4 regions of the Erythrobacter sp. JK5 genome follow, and region 3 is predicted to be linked to each of the others. Evidence: predicted binding sites of a transcription regulator. Region 3 holds the regulator's gene; each other region holds the start of a gene.
The links. Region 3 encodes LexA, which represses DNA repair genes until DNA is damaged. Its sites were predicted from a motif close to GTTCCNCNCTTGTTCT; they were not measured.

Region 1 (5,059 bases), 520 kb from region 3:
TGCTCCTAGGCGGGCACCTGCCCCAGCCATTCGACGCGAAGGCGGTCGAACCCGACAACGATACCCTCTGCGGTAACCTCAAATCCAAAGTCGTTGTTTGAGGGTTCGTAGTCTTCGAGAACCCAATGATCTCCGGCATCGGTTACAATTACGGCTCCCCGAGGAAGGTGCTCGAGCCGTCCGCTGATCCTTTTCCGATTCGTAGTCATATCGAACCGTATGCCATCCATCGGTCGATAACGCTCTTCACATATCCAGGTGTTTCACGATTTTTCGGTATTCCGCCGGCTCGCGACACGGCGCCGGGACCAGCATTGTATGCGGCCAGCGCGAGATGGATCGCACCGAAGCGCTCTAGCATCTGCTTCAGATACCGCGCGCCGCCATCGATGTTCTCAGCCGGATCGTGGCGATTGCTGACACCAAGTTCTCTTGCCGTTCCCGGCATGAGTTGAGCGAGCCCAGCGGCGCCAGCCGGACTGATTGCCATCGGGTTGAACCGCGATTCCTGCCAAATCAGGGCCTGAAGCAGTCGAGGCGGCAATTGGTATCGCGCTTCAGCTTGCCGGATGAGTGGCTCATACAAGGCTTCCTTGAAGCTTCTATCGATATAGGCCGCGCCGCCATCTGGCTTGCCCAAGTGGATTGCAGTCGGGTTGAAAGCGCGCCCTTTGTCGTTTGTAACCTCAACTGTGCCGAGGTCATGGTCGAAGACCTGAAACTCCTGCGCGTGCGCGGATCCCGAAATCGCAATCGCGAGCGCACCGCAACCGCAAGCCACCAGAGACATTCGCATTGAATTACCTTTCACGTTGCCTCGATCCGCAAGAGAACATAAATAGAACAAATGGGTGTAGGAAAACGTTTTTTTTGCAAGTTTATCCGAGAGGAGAGGGGTTCGTCTGGAGGGGGCAATTGTGAGGCGATGGAGCCGGTATGCCTGTTTCGAATTCAACCCTGTCACGTACCTCGCTTGAGGACACCGCCCGCAACATCTGCGAAAGCCGAGGGGGCAAATGGTCAGGCACAAAGGGGATGGCGTGCTGTCCCGCGCATGATGACCGCACACCTTCGCTCGGCGTGACGCTCGGCCGAAAGGCTATTCTCTTCCATTGCTTTGCGGGCTGCGATCAACAGAGCGTGCTTTCCGCAATGGCGCGCGAAGGTTTCGAGGTGGCCAGGTTTTTCTCGGGTTCTTCGGCCGAGGATCAGATCGAGCCAACAAGGCTACGCACACCCTCGGCAGCAGCGTTGAGGATCTGGCGCGAAGCGGAACCATTGGGTGCCAGTCCGGCGAAGGCCTACCTCGAGAGCCGCGGCATCCTGGCCGCATCTTCAGCTCTTCGCTTTCATCCGCAAACGCCGCTCGGGCCGAAAGGACAGGCCCGCTTTCTTCCCGCTATGATTGCGGCGGTCAGCCTCGATGAGGGGCCGATCGCGATCCACCGCACGTTTTTGTCCACCGAGGCTTCAACCAAGGCCACCTTCGACAAGCCAAAGCGCGCGCTTGGCTCGCTCGGTGAAGCTGCTGTCCGTCTCTTTGCTCCGGTTTCCGGGAAGCTCGGCCTTGCCGAGGGGATCGAGAGCGCGTTGTCAGCCTATGCGCTCACCGGCATTCCCGTTTGGGCGACCCTTGGGAATGAGCGTTTCGGTCTCGTAAGCATTCCCGAGAGTGTGACCGAGCTTCATCTGTTCGTCGATCATGATGCTGGCGGCGAGCTGGCCGCCTCGCGTGGCCTCGGAGCCTACGCGCAGGAAGGGCGGACGATCCAAGTCCGCAAGCCACATCCAAGCGATACCGACTGGAACGATGAACTCATAGCATGGCTGCGCCGCAAAGCGGCGCGTTAGAGGAGAGAGGGCTTCTCGATTTCTTGATCCGGCAGAGGGCGTGTCCCGATGCCCCCATCAGGAGGACGAATTGCCATGTTTCAATCAGACCTGTTTCCCGCCGGCGAGCAGTTGCCGTCCATACCCTTGGCCTATGCCATTGGCACCCGAGTTGCCGCGCTTCTTGCTTCGGGTCGTCATCTTACCCGTACCGACATTTCCGGGCTGTTCGCCGAAGAGACCGGTGTTCTCGACTGGGGAGGTGCCTGGACGATCGACGACTACAACAGCGCGGTCGAGATCGGCGCACTACTCTGGCTTCGAGAGTCCTCACGGATCGATCTGGCGACGAATGTACACGAAGCCGAAGCGCGGTTCGACTGGCTCGAAGCAGCTTTGCCGCCGCGGCACGTGCGCAGCGAAGCACAGGTCGAGCTCCAACAGTTCTCGACCCCGCCAATGCTGGCCTGGCTGATGGCGAAGGCCGCAGCAGTTGCTGCGCAAGACACGCTTCTCGAACCATCCGCCGGTAATGGCGCCCTTGCGCTTTGGGGCAGCGTCCAGAACGCTTCGCTGCTCCTCAACGAGATCGATCCGGCAAGACGAGACTGCCTCGGCCACATCTTCCCCGCAGCCGCGATCACCACGTATGACGGGGAGCTGATCGCCGACCTGGTGCGCGGCCCTGTTCCGTCGGTCGTGCTGATGAACCCGCCATTCGCCCGCAGCCAGGAACGCGGCAAGGACGGTGAGACCGCCATGCGTCACCTGCGCGGTGCGATCCGAGTGGCTGCAAATGGGGCGAGGATAGTCGCCATCATGCCCGAAGGCTTCGATGCTTCCGCTTTCGCCAAAGCACAGGACGAAACGTCGCTCGTGCTCAATGTCCGCTTGGAGCAGATGTTTCGCCGGACAGGGACGGGGATTGCCGTTCGACTGGTCGTGTTCGACAAGACGCCGACTGCGGCTTCGCCCGCGATCACCGGAGATACTGCCGACCTGATCGCGCTCCACGAGCTTATCACTGCGCTTCCGCCCCGTGCGCAGACATCCGCCAACATCCATCGCCTGCCAGTCGGCAAGCCAGTGCGCCTCGTTTGCAAGACTTCGACCCAAAGCGCGCCGGTTCGGCCGGTGGCGCCGTTCGCCGCGACACCAGCAGCCAGCGCGAATGCGATCGACCTTGCCTATTCGGTCCTCGCCGACCCCGCGCCTGTGCCCGAACAGGCAGGCATCTACCTGCCTTACCGGCCCAGCCGCATCGCCTTCGAAGATGCGCCGGTCCATCCCACCCCGCTCGTGGAATCGGTCGCCATGGGTTCGGTCGCGGCACCGCAGCCCGATGTTTGCCCGCGCCTTCCCGCAGGTTGGCAGGCCGATGGCCTGCTGTCCGAAGCGCAATGCGAGACACTCGTTTACGCTGCCCAGGCATTTTCGCGTGATCTTCCAGGTCAGTTCAAGGTCAGCCAGGAAGCCACCTCGCTGGAGCTGTCCGAAGATGGGCACACCTACCGGCAGGGCTTCTTCCTTGGCGACGGGACCGGAGCGGGCAAGGGACGGCAGATCGCAGCGGTCATCATGGACCGCTGGCTCGCAGGCGAGCGCCGGCATGTCTGGATCACCAAGAACGAGGCGCTGCTCGAAGATGCACGCCGCGACTGGGAAGCGCTTGGCGGACTACCGCTCGATCTCCAGCCGCTCTCGCGCTGGAAACTCGGCCAGCCCGTAACGATGTCCGAAGGCATTCTCTTCGTCACCTATCCGACGCTGCGCTCGGGCCGCGCCGAGGATACGCGGCTCGACCAGATCCTTGCCTGGGCGGGCGAGGATTTCGACGGCGTGATCGCTTTCGACGAAGCCCATGCGATGGCTAATGCGCTCGGGGGCTCTTCAATCCGCGGCAAGGTCAAGGGCTCTGAACAAGGGATGGCGGGCGTCAGGCTGCAGAACCACTTGCCGCGCGCCCGCGTGCTTTACGCGTCTGCCACTGGCGCTTCGGATATCGCCAACCTCGGTTACACTTCCCGCCTCGGCCTTTGGGGACCCGAGACCGCTTTTCCGACCCACGAGGCATTCATGACCGAGATCCGCGCTGGCGGCGTCGCGGCGATGGAGCTCGTCGCCCGTGATCTCAAGGCCCAGGGCCTCTATCTTGCCCGTGCGCTGTCCTTCGCCGGGGTCGAGTACGACATCCTCGAACATAGCCTGACCGAAGCACAGGTACGGATCTACGATGCCTATGCTGATGCCTGGGCGATCATCCACCGCAACCTCGAAGCTGCGCTCGAAGCAACCCGCGTGGTCGACGAGGACAGCGGCGACACGCTCAACCGCAATGCCAAGGCTGCGGCGCTATCGATCTTCGAAGGCACCAAGCAGCGCTTCTTTGCCCAGCTCCTGCTTTCGATGAAATTGCCGAGCCTGATCCCCGCGATGGAAGTAGCGCTTGGCGAAGAGAATTCGGTTGTCGTGCAGCTGGTCTCGACCGCCGAGGCCATGCTCGACCGGCGCCTTGCCGACCTTACCGTGGAAGAACGCGAAGCTCTCGATATCGATCTGTCCCCGCGTGAATACGTCATCGACTACCTTACGAAGAGCTTCCCGATACGATTGATGCAGGTATTCGCCGACGAGGACGGCAATCTTCGCTCCGAGGCGATGAGCGACGGAGAGGGCAATCCCGTTTTCTGCCCGCGCGCCATTGCTGTGCGCGATGCGCTGATCGAACAGCTTTGCGCACTGCCGCCCATCGCCACTGCGCTCGATGCGATTATCGAACATTTCGGAACCGACGCCGTGGCCGAAGTCACGGGCCGGACCCGCAGGCTTGTACTGGGCCGCGATGGTGAGCAGCGCCTCGAACGGCGTAGCCCCAGCGCCAATGTCGCCGAAGCCCAAAGCTTCATGGAAGGGATCAAGCGCATCCTGGTCTTCTCGGATGCGGGCGGCACGGGGCGATCCTATCATGCCGACCTCGGCTGCCGAAACCAGCAGCGCAGGGTTCATTTCCTGCTCGAGCCGGGCTGGCGCGCGGACAACGCCATCCAGGGTCTTGGTCGTACCAACCGCACCAACCAGGCCTCGGCCCCGCTGTTTCGGCCGGTAACCACCGACGTAAAGGGCGAACGCCGATTCATCTCAACCATTGCGCGAAGGCTCGACGCATTGGGCGCGCTGACGCGCGGCCAGCGCCAGACGGGCGGTCAGAACCTGTTCGACCCGGCCGACA
Region 2 (5,059 bases), 810 kb from region 3:
AACAGCTTGTATTCGCTCGATCCCAGATACAGGATCAGGATCACGATCGCGGCGCTCAGCATAAGCAGCCCGATGAAATCCCGGACTTCCACGTTCTCCGCTCCGACCAGCACGAATCCCAGCACGGCGCCGAACACGATGTTCATGCCGTCGATATTCGCCCGGTACTCGCGCTCGGTGATCCGAAAGCTGGGCGGTATCCTGTACCAGTTGGACACGCTTACTCCCCCTCTGATGGATAGATCGCTTCGACGAAGTAGAGCCCGTGGGGCGGGGCGTTAAGCCCCAATGCGGCGCGGTCGCGCGCTTCCAGCGCTTCGGGGATCTGCTGCTCGCGCCATGTCCCTTGTCCGACCAGCTTGAGGCAGCCGACCATCGAGCGGACCTGGTGATGCAGGAAACTGCGCGCGGCGGCGTGGATGCGGATGTCCTCTCCTTCGCGTTCGACGTCGAGCCGATCGAGCGTCTTGACCGGGTCCGCCGCCTGGCAATGCGCAGAACGGAAAGTGGTGAAATCGTGCCGCCCGACCAGCGCCTGCGCCGCGCGGTGCATGGCTTCGTGGTCGAGCTCCTGCGCCACCTGCCACGCGCGGTTTTTGTCGAGCGTCAGCGGTGCACGGCGATTGACGATGCGATAGACATAGCGCCGCCCGATGCAGGAGAACCGCGCGTGCCAGTCGTCCGGGACGATTGCGCAATGGGTGACGGCAATTGGATCGGGCCGCAGATGCGCGTTGAGCGCTTCGGACAAGCGGAAGGCGTCGATGTCCTTGTTGAGATCGACATGGCTGCGCATCGCCAGCGCGTGCACCCCGGTATCGGTGCGTCCGGCGCTGTGCAGGGTCGCATCCTCGCCGGTGATCGCGTGGAGCGCCTCCTCGACCGATTGCTGCACGCTCGGCCCGTACTTCTGGCGCTGCAGGCCCTGAAACGGTGTGCCGTCGAATTCGAGAGTGAGCGCGAAGCGGGTCAAGCGAGGCTGGTCCCTGCCGCAACCGGCTTGCCGCGCAGGAAATCGTCGCGGTCCATCGCTGGCTTGCCCGCGCGTTGCAGGCGGACCGGGCGGATCGCGCCGGACCCGCAGGCGATGGTCAGTTCGTCATCGATCACCGTCCCGGGCTCGTCGTTCCCCTCGAACACGGCTGCGCGGAGCAGCTTCACCCGCTCGCCCTCAAGCTCGAACCACGCTCCCGGAAACGGGGCAAGGCCGTGAATGTGCCTAACAACGTCTTCGGCAGGCCGTGCCCAGTCGATCCGCGCTTCGGCCTTGTCGATCTTGGGCGCGTAGGTCGCGAGTGCATCGTCCTGCGGCTGCGGGGCATAACCTTCGAGATTGGCGAGCAGCTCCACCATCGCCCCCGCGCCCAGCTCGGCCAGTTCGGCGGTCAGCTCGCCGGTGGTCTTGCTCGCGATCGGTGTCCGCACGATATGCAGCATCGGCCCGGTGTCGAGCCCGGCCTCCATCTGCATGATCGTCACGCCCGTCTCCTCGTCCCCGGCCATCACCGCGCGGTGGATCGGCGCCGCCCCGCGCCAGCGCGGCAGGATCGAGGCGTGGATATTGAGGCAGCCGTGCTTCGGCGCGTCGAGGATCGGTTGCGGCAAGATCAGCCCATATGCCGCGACCACCGCCACATCGGCCTCGAGCGCGGCAAATTCGGCCTGTGCCTCCGCGTTCCGGAGCGATTTCGGCGTGCGCACTTCCAACCCCAGTTCCTCCGCCTTGGCGTGAACCGGCGAGGGCCGCAGCTTCTTGCCCCGCCCGGAGCGGCTCGGCGGCTGGCTGTAGACGCAGGCGATTTGATGCCCCGCTTCATGCCCCCATTTGTTTAGGGCCACCAGCGCTGGCACCGCAAAGTCCGGCGTTCCCATGAAGATGATGCGCATAAGGTGGATGCCCGAGCTTTGTGAACCGAGCGCCAGCCCCTATCTCTCCCCCCATGGCATCGCAAGAGATCGAAGCGCTCTCCGGCGCTCTCGCCCGGCTTCCGGGTCTCGGCCCGCGCTCGGCGCGGCGGGCGGTGCTGTGGCTGGTCAAGAACCGCGAACAGGCTTTGCCCGCCTTGCTCGAAGCGCTGGATGCGGTGTCGGAGACGCTGGTGGAATGCGCCACCTGCGGCAATGTCGATACGAAGGACCCCTGCGGTATCTGCGCCGATCCCAAGCGCGACGCGAAGGCGCTGTGCGTGGTCGAGGATGTCGCCGACGTCTGGGCGCTCGACCGCGCGCGGCTGTTCCAGGGGCGCTACCACGTACTCGGCGGCAAGCTGTCCGCGCTCGACGGCATCGGCCCGGACGATCTCAATATCGCCAGCCTGCTCGCGCGGGTCGAGGACGGCGGAATCGACGAAGTGGTGCTGGCGATGAACGCCACGCTCGAAGGGCAGACCACCGCGCACTACCTCGCCGAACGGCTGGAGCCGTATGCGCTGCGCATCACCCAGCTTGCGCACGGCCTGCCGGTCGGAGGAGAACTCGATTACCTTGACGAAGGCACGCTCGCGCAGGCGCTCAGGGCGAGGCGGCCGGTAGGATAACCACCAACGTCGAGCACCCACCCCAACCCCTCCCTCAAAGGAGGGGCAGCGAGACTTGCGAGCTTGCTCGCTAGTCGCAGCGGGGTGGGTTTCCGACCCGTTGAAATCCGCGCGACCCCAGACTATTTTCCCAATATGGCTATCCGTGAAATCCTCGAAGTGCCGGACCCCCGGCTCAAGACCGTATCGTCCCCCGTCGAACCGCACGAGTTCGACGATGACCTGCGCACGCTCGTCTCCGACATGTTCGAAACCATGTACGACGCGCCCGGCATCGGGCTGGCGGCAATCCAGGTCGGCGTGCCCAAGCGGGTGCTGGTGATCGACCTGCAGGAACGCGACATGGACGCCGACCCGATCGAGGACGAGGATGGCAACGAACGCCAACCGGTCATCAACGATCCGCGCGTGTTCATCAATCCGGTGATTCTCAATCCGGCGGACGAGCTCAACACCTACGAGGAAGGCTGCCTGTCGGTCCCCGAAATCTTCGCCGATGTCGATCGCCCGGCGACCTGCACGGTCAAATATCAGGACCTCGACGGAAAGGAGCACACCGAAGATCTCGAAGGCCTGCTCTCGACCTGCCTGCAGCACGAGATGGACCACCTCGAAGGGATCCTGTTCATCGATCACCTGTCGCGGCTGAAGCGCCAGATGGCGCTCAAGAAGCTGAAGAAGATCAGGCAGGCGGCGTAGTTCTCGTTTCGAACGCGCATCCGCGCGTTCGTCCTCGGCGCTGTTCCTCCGCTTCGCTACGGGCGCCTGCGGGCGGGCTTGCAGGTGTGCTTTGCACGTCTGCGTCTCCGACTTCGACTCCGCCCTTGCGGGCCTTTGGCCCGATTTGGCACTTCGTCACCCCGGACTTGATCCGGGGTCGGGCTTCTTTTCGGGGATATCCTACACGGCGCTGGTGTTCCTATTTTGTTCCGTGCTATAAGAAGGCATGGAACAACCGATTCTCTTGATTGTAGCGCTCGTCGTCGGTGTCGGATTGGGCGGCGGCGGCGTTTGGTTCTTTGCCTCGAAATCCGCTGCCGATCTGCGCGAGCGACTCGCCGAGCGCGAGGGCGACTTCAAGAAAGCCATCGCCGAACTGGGCGAGGCGAAGGTCGATCTTTCCGCCGCCAACGAACGTGCGGCGCGGGCCGATGCGCTGGCGGGCGAATTGGACCGGACGCGCGAGGAGAATGCCGCGTTCAGGGCGGAGCGCGCCGGGTTTGCCGAGCAGAAGAAGCTCCTCGAAGAATCGCGCGACAAGCTTTTGAAGGAATTCGAGAACACCGGCGCTGCGGTACTGTCCAAGGCGCAGGAGGCATTCCTGCGCCGCGCCGACGAACGCTTCAAGCAATCCGAGGAAGCCGGCGAGCAGAAGATCAAGGCGCTGCTCAGCCCGGTGGGCGAGCGGCTCGAGAAGTACGAAAAGCAGGTCGAAACTCTGGAGAAGCAGCGGGTCGATGCGTTCGGGCAGTTAAATGGCCTGATCCAGTCGATGCGCGAGGGGCAGGAAGAGGTCCGGCGCGAGGCGCAGCGGCTCGGCAATTCGCTCACCAACGCGCCCAAGGCGCGCGGGCGCTGGGGCGAGCGGGCGCTGCAGAACCTGCTCGAACAATGCGGCCTCGCGCAGCACACCGATTTCATCATGGAGCATTCGGTCGACACCGACGAGGGCCGGTTGCGCCCCGATGCGATCATCAACGTGCCGGGCCAGAAGAAGCTGGTGATCGATTCCAAGGTCTCGCTCAACGCCTACCAGGCCGCGTTCGAGGCGGATGAGGACAGCGAGCGCGAACGCCATCTCGGTCTCCACGCCAAGTCGATGCGCAACCATGTCCAGACGCTCGGCGCGAAGAGCTACCAGAGCCAGTTCGAGGAAGCGCCCGACTACGTCATCATGTTCGTGCCGGGCGAACACTTCGTCACCGCCGCATTAGACGCGGACCCGGAGCTGTGGGATTTCGCCTTCGAGCGCCGGGTGCTGCTCGCCACCCCGACCAACCTCGTCGCCATCGCGCGCACCGTCGCGCAAGTCTGGCGGCAGGACGGGCTGGCGAAAGAGGCGCAGGAAATCGGCAAGATGGGCGCGGAGCTTTACGACCGGCTGCGCGTTGCCGCCGATCACCTCAAGCGCGTGGGCGGCGGCCTCGAAACCGCAGTCAACAATTACAACAAGTTCGTCGGCAGCTTCGAGCGCAACGTCCTGTCTTCGGGTAAGCGGCTTGCCGACAAGGGGATCGAGATCGGCAAGCGCGAGATCGACGAGGTTCCGCTGGTCGAAAGCGCGCCGCGCTACAATGCCGAGGATGCCGAAGCGGTCGACAAGGCGGAGAACAGGGCCGAGAGCGCCTTTCCCGGACTGGAAGACCGGCGCGACGCGGCGGAGTAGCGCTTTCCTACACGATCAGCGGCTGTCAGGATGCCTGCGGCTCTTTCACATCGCCGTCCGCAATCCCAAACCGAGTTGGCGAAGCGTCAACTTCGCTTTTTCGCTTCAAGTCGTTCTGAACATTAAGAAATTTGCC
Region 3 (5,059 bases):
CCGTGGCAATGCCTCGAGGCGCGCGCGATCGGAGCAGATGCGATCCTGATCATCGTAGCCGCACTCGAAGATGGCCTGATGGCAGAGATCGAAGCGGCGGCGCGCGAACACGATATGGACGTACTGGTGGAAGTGCATGACGAGGCGGAGCTCGAACGCGCGGCCAAGCACCTCGCATCACGCCTGATCGGAGTGAACAACCGCGATCTCAAAACCTTTACCACTTCGCTTACCACCACCGAACGGCTGGCACCGCTGGCGCCCGAGGGTGCGCTGCTGGTCGGCGAAAGCGGCATCGCGACACACGCCGATTGCCAACGCCTGGCCAAAGCGGGGGTGCGCACGTTCCTGGTCGGCGAAAGCCTGATGCGCGCGGACGATCTGGCGGCGGCGACGCGCTCCCTCCTCGAAGGGTGAAATCCGCCAGTGTCCTGCTCGTCGGAATCGTGCCAGAAGCTGCGGAATGACCGCCGGATTCCCTCTCGCCATCTTTGACACGCCGTGTCCGCTGGCGTTCGGGATTCCGAACGTCAGGACTGTGTTCCACGCGTTCCATCCGGTAGGGTTTCGACCATGAGCGACCTCACTCATCTTGGCGAAGACGGTGCAGCAAGGATGGTGGATGTCGGCGGGAAACCGCCAAGCGCGCGCGTGGCGATGGCCTCGGGGAGGATTGCGATGTCGGCGCAGGCGCTCGATGCGATCCGCGCGGGCGACGCGCCCAAGGGCGACGTGCTCGGCACCGCCCGTATCGCGGGAATCATGGCCGCCAAGCGCACCGGCGAGCTGATCCCGCTGTGCCATCCGCTGGCGCTCGACGCGGTAACGCTCGATTTCGCGTTCGAAGCCGGCGCGATCCGGGCCACTGCCACCGCATCGCTGACGGGCAAGACCGGGGTCGAGATGGAAGCGATGGTCGCGGTGTCGACCGCGCTGCTGACGATCTACGACATGGCCAAGGCGATCGACAAAGGCATGGTGATCGGCGAGGTCCGCCTGATCGAAAAGCGCGGCGGCAAGTCGGGGCACTGGAAAGCCGCCGACCTGTGAGCGCGATGCTGACGCTCGAAGAGGCGCAGGCGCGACTCCTGGCGCTGGATCCCGCGCAGGAAGCGATCGAGATCGAATGCCAATCGGCGCTGGGTCGATACCTGTCTCGCGACCTCACGGCGCTGCGCACGCAACCGGCAGCCGACCTTTCGGCCATGGATGGCTACGCCGTCTGCGGCGATGGCCCTTGGCAGCGTGTGGGCGAAAGCCGCGCCGGTATGCCTTTCGCCGGATCGCTCGCGCCCGGCCAGTGCACGCGGATTTCGACCGGGGCGCACATGCCCACCGGGTCCGATCGGGTGCTCATTCAGGAAAACGCGAAAGCAGACAGCAACCTGATCGCACTGGCCGAGGGCGAAGATCCACCTCCCCCGGGTCGACACGTGCGCAAGGCCGGGTTCGATTTCGGGCGGGGCGACACCGTGCTGGCAAAGGGAACCCGATTGGGACCGGCACAACTCGCGCTGGCGATAGCTGCCGGGCACGATACGGTGCCGATCGTCAAACCCGCGACGGTTCAGGTGCTCGACAGCGGCGACGAGCTGGCTCGACCCGGGTCGCAATGCGGCGCCGACCAGATCCCGGCGAGCAACGGGACGATGATCGCCGCCATGCTGGCCCCGCATGTGGGATCGGTCCAGCTGCTCGGCCCGGTGCCGGACGATCTCCCTGCCCTTGCGGCGGCGCTGGAGAAAGCGGACCACCCCATCCTCGTGACCTCGGGCGGTGCTTCGGTGGGCGATCACGACCTGATCCAGCGGGCGCTGATCGACTGGGGTGCGGAGCTGGCGTTCTGGAAGGTCGCGATCAAGCCGGGCAAGCCCCTGATGGTGGCGACCCGGCGGCGCGAGTCGGGCATCCAGGTGATTGTCGGGCTGCCGGGCAACCCGGTGTCGAGCTTCGTCACCTGCTTCCTGTTCGTGCTTCCCCTGGTCCGCGCGGTCGCGGGCGTTTCCGATCCGTTGCCCAAAGCGGAGACCCGTATCGCATCCGAGGACCTGCCCGCGGTCGGCTCTCGCCGCGAATTCCTGCGCGCGGTGAGCGACGGTGCGAGGGTGCGCCTCGCCGCGTCGCAGGATTCCTCCGCCCTGCTGGCGCTGGCAGCGGCCAATTGCCTGATCGATCGGCCCGCAGGAGCTCCGGCGGTGAGCGCGGGCGAGCCTGTTCCGGTGTACATGCTCCAGAATGGCTGAATTGCGGGGTTCTGGCGGTGCGAGCCGCTTGACTCGGTCCGAACAGTTGCCTAATTGTTCCGCATTCGTTCACCATATCGGCGAGCGGAACAGTGCCGGTAACGCATCGACGCGCTCCCGCGTTCGCTATGCCTCTTGCGGTACGCCTATTTGATCCTGCGCTGCCCGCAGGTCTCGACGCCTCTGGGCGGCGGGTCTTCCGGGCAGGCCATGGGAGGATATCCATGCTGACAGCCAAGCAGCACGAATTGATCCGGTTCATCCAGCAGCGACTGGAGGAGACCGGCATTTCCCCGAGTTTCGAGGAAATGAAGGAAGCGCTCGACCTCAAGAGCAAATCGGGGGTGCATCGCCTGATCTCCGCGCTCGAGGAACGCGGCTTCATCCGCCGCCTGCCCAACCGGGCGCGCGCGCTCGAGGTAATCCGGCAACCCGAAGACGCGACACCAACACCGCGCGCAACGCGGATCGCGAACGATTCGGTCGCGCGAGGGTCGGCGGTGATGAAGTCCGCCCCGGAACCGGCCAACGACGTGATCGAGATTCCGCTCCATGGACGGATCGCAGCCGGCGCGCCGATCGAGGCACTGGAAGGACAGAGTTCGCTGCCGGTCCCGGCGGCGCTGCTCGGCCCGGGAGAGCATTACGCGCTCGAAGTATCCGGCGACTCGATGATCGAGGCGGGTATTTTCGACGGGGATTTTGCGCTGGTGAAGCGCACCGACACCGCGCGCGATGGCGAAATCGTCGTCGCGCTGGTTCGGGGCGAGGAAGCCACGCTCAAGTATCTGCACAAGGATGGCGGAATGGTGCGGCTCGATCCGGCCAACGCCACGCATTCGCCGCAGGTCTACCCGTCCGGCGAAGTCCAGGTCCAGGGCAAGCTGGCCGGGCTGTTGCGGCGTTATCATTGACGCTGGGGGGCGCGGGGCTGGCGATCAGTCGCCGGTTCCGCGCCACCAGCCATGTTCGCCCTGCCCCGCGGCAACGGTCGCAATCCGCTCGTTTTCGAGGTCGATCGCCAGCCCGCCGGTGCGCTGTAGCAACCGCCGGTCGGCTTTGAGCCATAACGGCTTGCATGAGGCCGGAAGAAACCGGTCGGCGACAACGATGTCCGCGCGCTCGCACGCGGCAGCGAGCGCCCGTTCTTCCACGAGATCGCGATTGCGGGCCAGCAGCAGCTGCCAGTCCCGCCCGCCGCGCGCGATCGTAACGAGGCAGAATTCGGGCGAGCACTCCGCACCCTGCCATCCGGCGATCGGAATCGGATCGCTGGTGACGCCAGCCAGTTCGAGCAGGTTGTCGCGCGCATAGTCCGACCTTGTGTCGCGCAGCGAGAGCAGTTCCTTTCCTCCGCCGGGCCGATCGAGGACGATCCCGACGTGGCGTCCCTCCCGCCCGATCAGGACATCGGGGATCGGTGTAGCGATCAGCATCGCGGTTGCAACTGCCGCAGGCACAAACCCGAGCAGCCTCGCCCGCCCGCTCCACAGCGCCAGCCACAGGCCACCCGTCACGAACAGTGCGATCGTGGCTGTGCCCATCTGCGGCATCAGCTTCACCGCCCCCGGCTGCGCAGAAGTCACATGCGCGATGGCAAGCAGCAGCTCGAGCGAGGCTTCCACCAGCCACCAGGCCGGACCGCCCAGCCCGACCAGGTCGAGCAGCAGTGCCACCGCGATCAGCGGCATCGATATGAAAGTGACCAGCGGGATCGCCACGACATTGGCGAAGGCCCCGTAGACCCCGGCCCGGTGGAAATGAAACAGCACGATCGGCATCAGCGCGATCTCGATCACCAGCCCGGTGAGGAACAGCATCGCGACCCGCCGCCCGCCGCGCGCCCGCCAGCTTTCCTCTCGCGCTGCCAGAAACGACTTCACCGGCGCGCTGGTATGCAACGCCACGATCGCGATCACCGCCGAAAAACTCATCTGAAAGCTCGGCCCGACAACGCTTTCGGGCCACAACAGCAGAACGAACATCGCCGCCACCGCCACCATCCGCAGGGACAATGCATCGCGTCCCAGCGCCAGCGCTATCAGCACCAGCATCGCGGCAACGCAGCTGCGCACCGTCGGCACCTCCGCCCCTGTCAGCAGCGTATAGCCGATTCCGGCCACCGCTCCGACCGCCGCAGCGAGGATCGGCAGGCGCACTCGCAGGGCAATCGCCGGGAACAGGGCCAGCAGTTTCAGCGCCACCAGGTACGCCGCTGCTATCACCGCGCTGACATGCAGGCCGCTGATCGAAAGCAGGTGCGTGAGGCCCGCATCGCGCATCGCGTCTTCATCGGCCTCGGTGATCGAGCCGCGATCGCCGCTGGCAAAGGCGGCGGCGATGGTGCCGGCCGAACCCTCGACCCGCTCGCGGACATGTCCCGAAAGCGCGCGCTGGATCGTGGCAAGACCGCTGGCTTCGGGCGCGGGTTCTACCAGTGACACCTCGCCGATCACGCTGCCGGTCGCGGCAAGCCCCATGAACCACGCCGCGCGCGCGAAATCGTACGAACCCGGCAGCATCGGGCTGGCCGGCGGCATCAGCCGCACGCGCGCCCGCACGATCGCCCCTTCGGCGAGCCCTTCGCCCGCCTGTTCGAGCGGCACGTTGATCCTGATCTTGCGGCTCTCGCCGCTTTCCGCATCGCGCACCGCCAGCGTGAGGCGGGTGCGATCCTGCGCTGGTTGATCCTCGCGTTCGAGCAAAAACCCCTGCACCCGCTCGACCACGGGTCGCGCGATCGGATCGGCGCCGACGACTTCGGATCGCAGCCAGATCACGGCGATCCCCCGGCGAAAACCAGAGCGGCGGCGATG
Region 4 (5,059 bases), 240 kb from region 3:
GCGCCGATCGCTACGCGCCTGGCTCGGTCGCAGCCGCATTAGCCGCGCGCTCTGCGCGGTTGTGGCGGATCGACCACCACAGCGACAATCCGATAAGCACAGCTCCGATCAGCCCGGTGATCGTTTCCGGGATGTGATACCGCGCCGATACCAGCATGATCACACCGAGGACGATGATCGCCCAGAACGCGCCGTGTTCGAGATAGCGATATTGAGCGAGCGTACCGGTACGCACCAGGTGGATCGTCATCGAGCGCACGAACATCGCTCCCACCGACAGGCCGATGGCGATCACGATCATATTATTGGACAGCGCGAACGCACCGATGACCCCGTCGAAGCTGAAGCTGGCATCGAGCACCTCGAGATACAGGAATCCGCCAAGTCCCGATCGCACGATCTCTCCCGCCGCCTTCTTCCGGGCTTCGCGTTGTTCGATAATCGCCCCGATCGCGTGAACGCCGATGAAGGTGACCAGGCCGAGCAGCCCGGCCGTGAGGAACGTCAGCGCGTCGTCTGGCGTGAGCATGGTGGAAACGCCATAGACCAGCAGCAGGACCAGCCCGATCTCGACTGCCGGCACGCTCGAAAAGCGATTGATCGACTGCTCGAGCGCGTGGATCCAGTGCACATCCTTCTCCTCGTCGAAGAAGAAGGTGAGCCCGACCATCGCCAGGAATGCGCCGCCGAATCCGGCGATCCCGATATGCGCGCCGGAAACGATGCGTTCGTATTCCTCGGGATTGCCGAGCGAAAGCTGCACCGCATCCCACGGCCCGATCTGCGCGGCGATCGAGACGATCGCGATCGGAAACACGATCCGCATCCCGAACACCGCGATCAGGATGCCGATCGTCAGGAAGCGCTGTTGCCACACCGGGTCCATCTCGCGCAGCACGGTGGCGTTGACGACGGCGTTGTCGAAGCTCAGCGAAACCTCGAGGATCGATAGGACGATGACGATCCACAGGACCGAGAGCATGCCGACGATCGAACCCGTGCTGACCCAGCCATACCAGGCGGCCAGCGCGAAGCAGGCCGCCGTGAAGGCGAGCGAAAAGGTGTAGTAGCGCAGGAGCGTTTGCATCGGGGTTCGGTCTCGGTTGCGGGAGGATCAGCGCTTGGGCTGGTAGGTCTGTTCTTCGCCAGGGAAACTGCGCGCGCGCACTTCCTCGGCATAGGTCGCCACGGTCTTCTCGATGACGCTGGCGATGTCCTCGTAGCGCTTCACGAAGCGCGGCACCCGCTCGAACATGCCGAGCATATCCTCGGTCACCAGCACCTGTCCGTCGCATTGTGCCGAGGCTCCGATGCCGATGGTCGGGCATCCGACCGCTTTGGTGGCTTCGATCGCGATCGGTTCGACCACCCCCTCGATCACGATCGCAAACGCGCCCGCCTGATCGAGCGCAACCGCGTCGCTGACGATCTTGTCCGCTTCCGCATCCGATCGCCCGCGCGCGGCATAGCCACCCAGCACGTTCACCGCCTGCGGGGTGAGTCCGACATGCCCCATCACCGGGATGCCGCGCGAATTGAGGAATTCGACGGTCGGCGCCATCGCTTCGCCGCCTTCGAGCTTGACTGCCGCAGCGCCGGTTTCCTTCAGCAGGTAGGCCGCGCTTTCGAACGCCTGTTCGGGCGAGCTTTCGTAGGAGCCGAACGGCATGTCGACGATCACCACCGAATGGTACGACCCGCGCACCACGGCCGCGCCGTGGTTCGCCATCATCTCCAGCGTAACCGGGATCGTCGAAGGCAGGCCGTAGATCACCTGGCCAAGCGAATCCCCCACCAGCAGCATGTCGCAATGCGCGTCGAGCAGCTGCGCCTGCCGCGCGGTGTAGGCGGTTAGCATGACCAGCGGTTCGGCGGTCACGCCGTCTGACTTGCGCGCGCGGATGCGCGGCACAGTGAGGCGTTTCATCGGGGCCGGTGTGGGGTTGGCCCGGCTGGTACTCGTATCGAGCTGGAATGTGGTGGACATGAGCGCAGCATCTAGCGCCCGCGCGGGGAGAACGCAAAGCTTGCCCCTTGGCGCGCGTGCATTTTCATTGCAGGGTGCAATGATATGGGACGGCGCGTCAGGAAGCGCGCGGGAAGAGGGATTTTTCACATCATGGCAGCAACCGGTTCGGGCCACGAAAACTGGTCGTCGCGCACTGCGTTCATTCTCGCCGCAGTCGGCTCGGCGGTCGGCCTCGGCAATATGTGGCGATTCCCGGCGGAAGCGGGCGAGAATGGCGGCGGCGCGTTCGTGCTGTTCTATATCCTGTGCGTGCTGTTGATCGGTTTGCCGGTGCTGCTGTCCGAAGTGCTGATCGGGCGGCACGGACAGGCCAATGCGCCCGAAAGCGTCCGCCGTGTCGCGCGCGATTCCAATGCGCCGGAAGGCTGGAGCATCCTCGCCTCGATGGGCGTGTTTGCCGCGTTCCTGATCCTCAGCTTCTACTGCGTCGTCGGCGGCTGGGTGGTCTATTACATCGGCGTCTTTTTGGGCGACCTGATCCAGACGGGCCTCACTGGCGGCGCGTTCCAGGGGCGTCCGGCAGAGGATATCGAGGCGCTGATGCCTGGACTGTTCGGCAATGGTTCGTTGATGATCGGGCTCAATCTCGGATTTCTCGCGGTGACGATGTTCTTCGTCGCACGCGGGGTTTCGAGCGGCATCGAATGGGTGGCGGTCTATCTCATGCCGCTGTTCTTCCTGCTGTTTCTCGGCATTACTGTCTACGGCGCGTTTACCGATAACTTCGGGCAGGCGGTTGCGTATCTCTTCACCTTCGATTTTTCGAAGCTGACCGGGGAAGTGATGCTCGCCGCGGTCGGGCAGGCGTTCTTTTCGCTGTCGCTCGGGGTGGCCGGGATGATGACCTATGGCGCCTACGCCAGCCGCGATACCAATCTGGGCGAGACATCGGGGATCATCGCCGGTGCGGATACCGGGGTGGCGCTGCTCGCCGGTCTTGCCATTTTCCCGATCGTTTTCGCGGCCGGGCTGCCGACCAATGCCGGTCCGGGGCTGATGTTCCAGTCGCTTCCGGTCGCGTTCCAGGCGATGCCGTTTGGCTCGCTGATCGGCCTGGCGTTCTTTACCATGGTGTTCTTCGCCGCGCTGACCAGCTCGGTCTCGCTGCTCGAAGCGCCGACGGCCTATGTGTTCGAGAAGTTCAAGATGCCGCGGATGGTCGCAACGTTGATTGTCGGCGCGGGCGCGGCGGTACTCGGCGTGCTGTCTTCGCTGTCGTTCAACGACATGGCGGAGTTCTATCCGCTCGGCTTCGTCCCGCTGTTCGCAGAGACCAATTTCTTCGACACGCTCGACGGAGTGACGGCGAAGCTGTTCATGCCGATCGGCGCGATCCTGACCTGCATTTTCGTCGGCTGGATCGCCGATGCACGTCTGATCGACGACGAGAACGGGCTCGATGGCTGGCTGCATCAGACGTGGCGGGCGTTGGTGCGGTTCGTCTGCCCGATCGCTTTGACGGTTATCCTGCTGTTCGGGCTGTTTGGCTGATCGAGTTTCAGGCGGCTGTGGTGGCCGCTGACGGAATTCCGCGTTGCAATCACTCCGCAGATATGGAACATAATAGGAACAAATGAGACTCGCACGAGTCTCCGTGAGTGTTCCTATGCCAAAATCCGTTTCCTCCTCCGGCGCGAAAGCGCTGCACAACTTTCCCGTCCCCTCGCGCCCAAGGCCTGGTGGCTCTGCGCGCCTTTCCGCGAGCGATATCGCTGCGCTGTCGCAGGCGCGCGAGGCCCGCTGGCGTCCGGGGCTGACCGACCAACCGCTGCACAGCGAGATTTTCGCCTCGACCGGCGATGCCAGCGGGGCGGGGGTGGCGCTCGCCTTGGCGCGTGATGCGTTGCGGGTGGCTGAGGCAGTCGAAGATCCGCTCACCGAGGCCGAGGATCGCCGACAGGTGCTGTGGGTGCAGGAATCCCGCGCGATCGCGCGCAGCGGGCGCCCCTACCACCATGGCCTGCCGCGCGAGCTGCGCCACCGGCTGATCCATGTCGAGGCGAAGACTCCCGAAGACGCGCTGTTCGCGCTTGAAGAGGGGCTGCGCTGCCGCGACCTCGCCTGCGTGATCGGCGAGATCGTTGGCAATCCGCGCGCGCTCGATTTCACCGCTTCGCGCCGCCTGAGCCTTGCGGCGGAAAAGCATGGCGTGCCGCTGTGGCTGGTGCGGCTCGAAGCGGAAGCGGACCTGTCCTCGGCGCGGATGCGCTGGCGGATCGAAGCTGCGCCTTCGACGCGCCCGCGCTGGAACGCCGATGCGCCCGGTGCGCCCGCATGGCAGGCCGAATTGTTCCGCGCGCGCAGCCACGCCCCCGGAAAGTGGATTTTGAGCAATGACGACGGACGCCTCAGCGCCCGAAAGTCGCCACCGCGATCTGCCGCCAACGCCGCCACGCCGGATTCTCGCGATCTGGTGCGCGCGACTGTCGGTCGATCGCTGGCGGCTTGCGCACGGGCTTGATCTGGGTGAGGGCGCGGATGCCGAGCCGACCGCGCTGATCACCGAGACTGCGCACGGGCCGCGGATCGACGCGGTCAACCACGCCGGTCGCGCTGCGGGCGCGCAGCCGGGCACGATGCTGGCCGATGCGCGCACGATCTGCCCGCAGATCAGGGTCGCGCCGTCCGATCCGGCGGGCGATCTCGATTTCCTCGAGAAACTCGCCCTCTGGGTGCAGCGCTGGGGGCCATGGAGCACGCTCGATCCGCCCGATGGCGTGCTGGTCGATATCACCGCTGCGGCACACCTGTTCGGCGGGGAGACGCGCCTGCTGACTGATGTCGAAGCGGCGTTTGCCCGGCGCAAACTGGCGGTGCGCACGGCAATCGCCCCGACCGCCGGAGCGGCCTGGGCGCTGGCGCATTACGGGCCAGTGCGAGCGGTCGTCGGCTCACAGGACAACGCATTGCAAAGGCTTGCCGATCTCCCGGTCGCGGCATTGCGGCTCGATCAGGATGTGCTCACCGTCCTGCGCCGCCTTGGCCTCAAGCGCCTTGGAGACCTCGCAAACATTGCCACCGGGGCGGTCG

Region 1: KDC96_RS07045 (toprim domain-containing protein) is a predicted target of LexA. The motif match lies at 830-845, and genes of this name have one in related genera.
Region 2: KDC96_RS08500 (DNA recombination protein RmuC) is a predicted target of LexA. The motif match lies at 3,453-3,468, and genes of this name have one in related genera.
Region 4: KDC96_RS05670 (ImuA family protein) is a predicted target of LexA. The motif match lies at 3,585-3,600, and genes of this name have one in related genera.

Annotation. Positions count from the first base shown of each region.
Region 1 is NZ_CP073577.1:1,447,072-1,452,130, reverse strand. It holds gene KDC96_RS16385 (DUF5818 domain-containing protein) at 6-209, opposite strand; gene KDC96_RS07050 (lytic transglycosylase domain-containing protein) at 206-790, opposite strand; gene KDC96_RS07045 (toprim domain-containing protein) at 937-1,851, shown strand; gene KDC96_RS07040 (strawberry notch family protein) at 1,927-5,059, shown strand, end outside.
Region 2 is NZ_CP073577.1:1,729,708-1,734,766, reverse strand. It holds gene KDC96_RS08525 (hypothetical protein) at 1-218, opposite strand, end outside; gene truA (tRNA pseudouridine(38-40) synthase TruA) at 221-973, opposite strand; gene fmt (methionyl-tRNA formyltransferase) at 970-1,887, opposite strand; gene recR (recombination mediator RecR) at 1,941-2,537, shown strand; gene def (peptide deformylase) at 2,673-3,236, shown strand; gene KDC96_RS08500 (DNA recombination protein RmuC) at 3,484-4,923, shown strand.
Region 3 is NZ_CP073577.1:923,543-928,601, reverse strand. It holds gene trpC (indole-3-glycerol phosphate synthase TrpC) at 1-417, shown strand, start outside; gene moaC (cyclic pyranopterin monophosphate synthase MoaC) at 574-1,050, shown strand; gene KDC96_RS04490 (molybdopterin molybdotransferase MoeA) at 1,056-2,243, shown strand; gene lexA (transcriptional repressor LexA) at 2,468-3,157, shown strand; gene KDC96_RS04480 (ComEC/Rec2 family competence protein) at 3,182-5,023, opposite strand; gene KDC96_RS16365 (hypothetical protein) at 5,020-5,059, opposite strand, start outside.
Region 4 is NZ_CP073577.1:1,160,113-1,165,171, reverse strand. It holds partial or broken gene KDC96_RS05690 (bile acid:sodium symporter family protein) at 1-42, shown strand, start outside; gene KDC96_RS05685 (DUF475 domain-containing protein) at 11-1,087, opposite strand; gene panB (3-methyl-2-oxobutanoate hydroxymethyltransferase) at 1,115-1,987, opposite strand; gene KDC96_RS05675 (sodium-dependent transporter) at 2,120-3,520, shown strand; gene KDC96_RS05670 (ImuA family protein) at 3,636-4,490, shown strand; gene KDC96_RS05665 (DNA polymerase Y family protein) at 4,405-5,059, shown strand, end outside.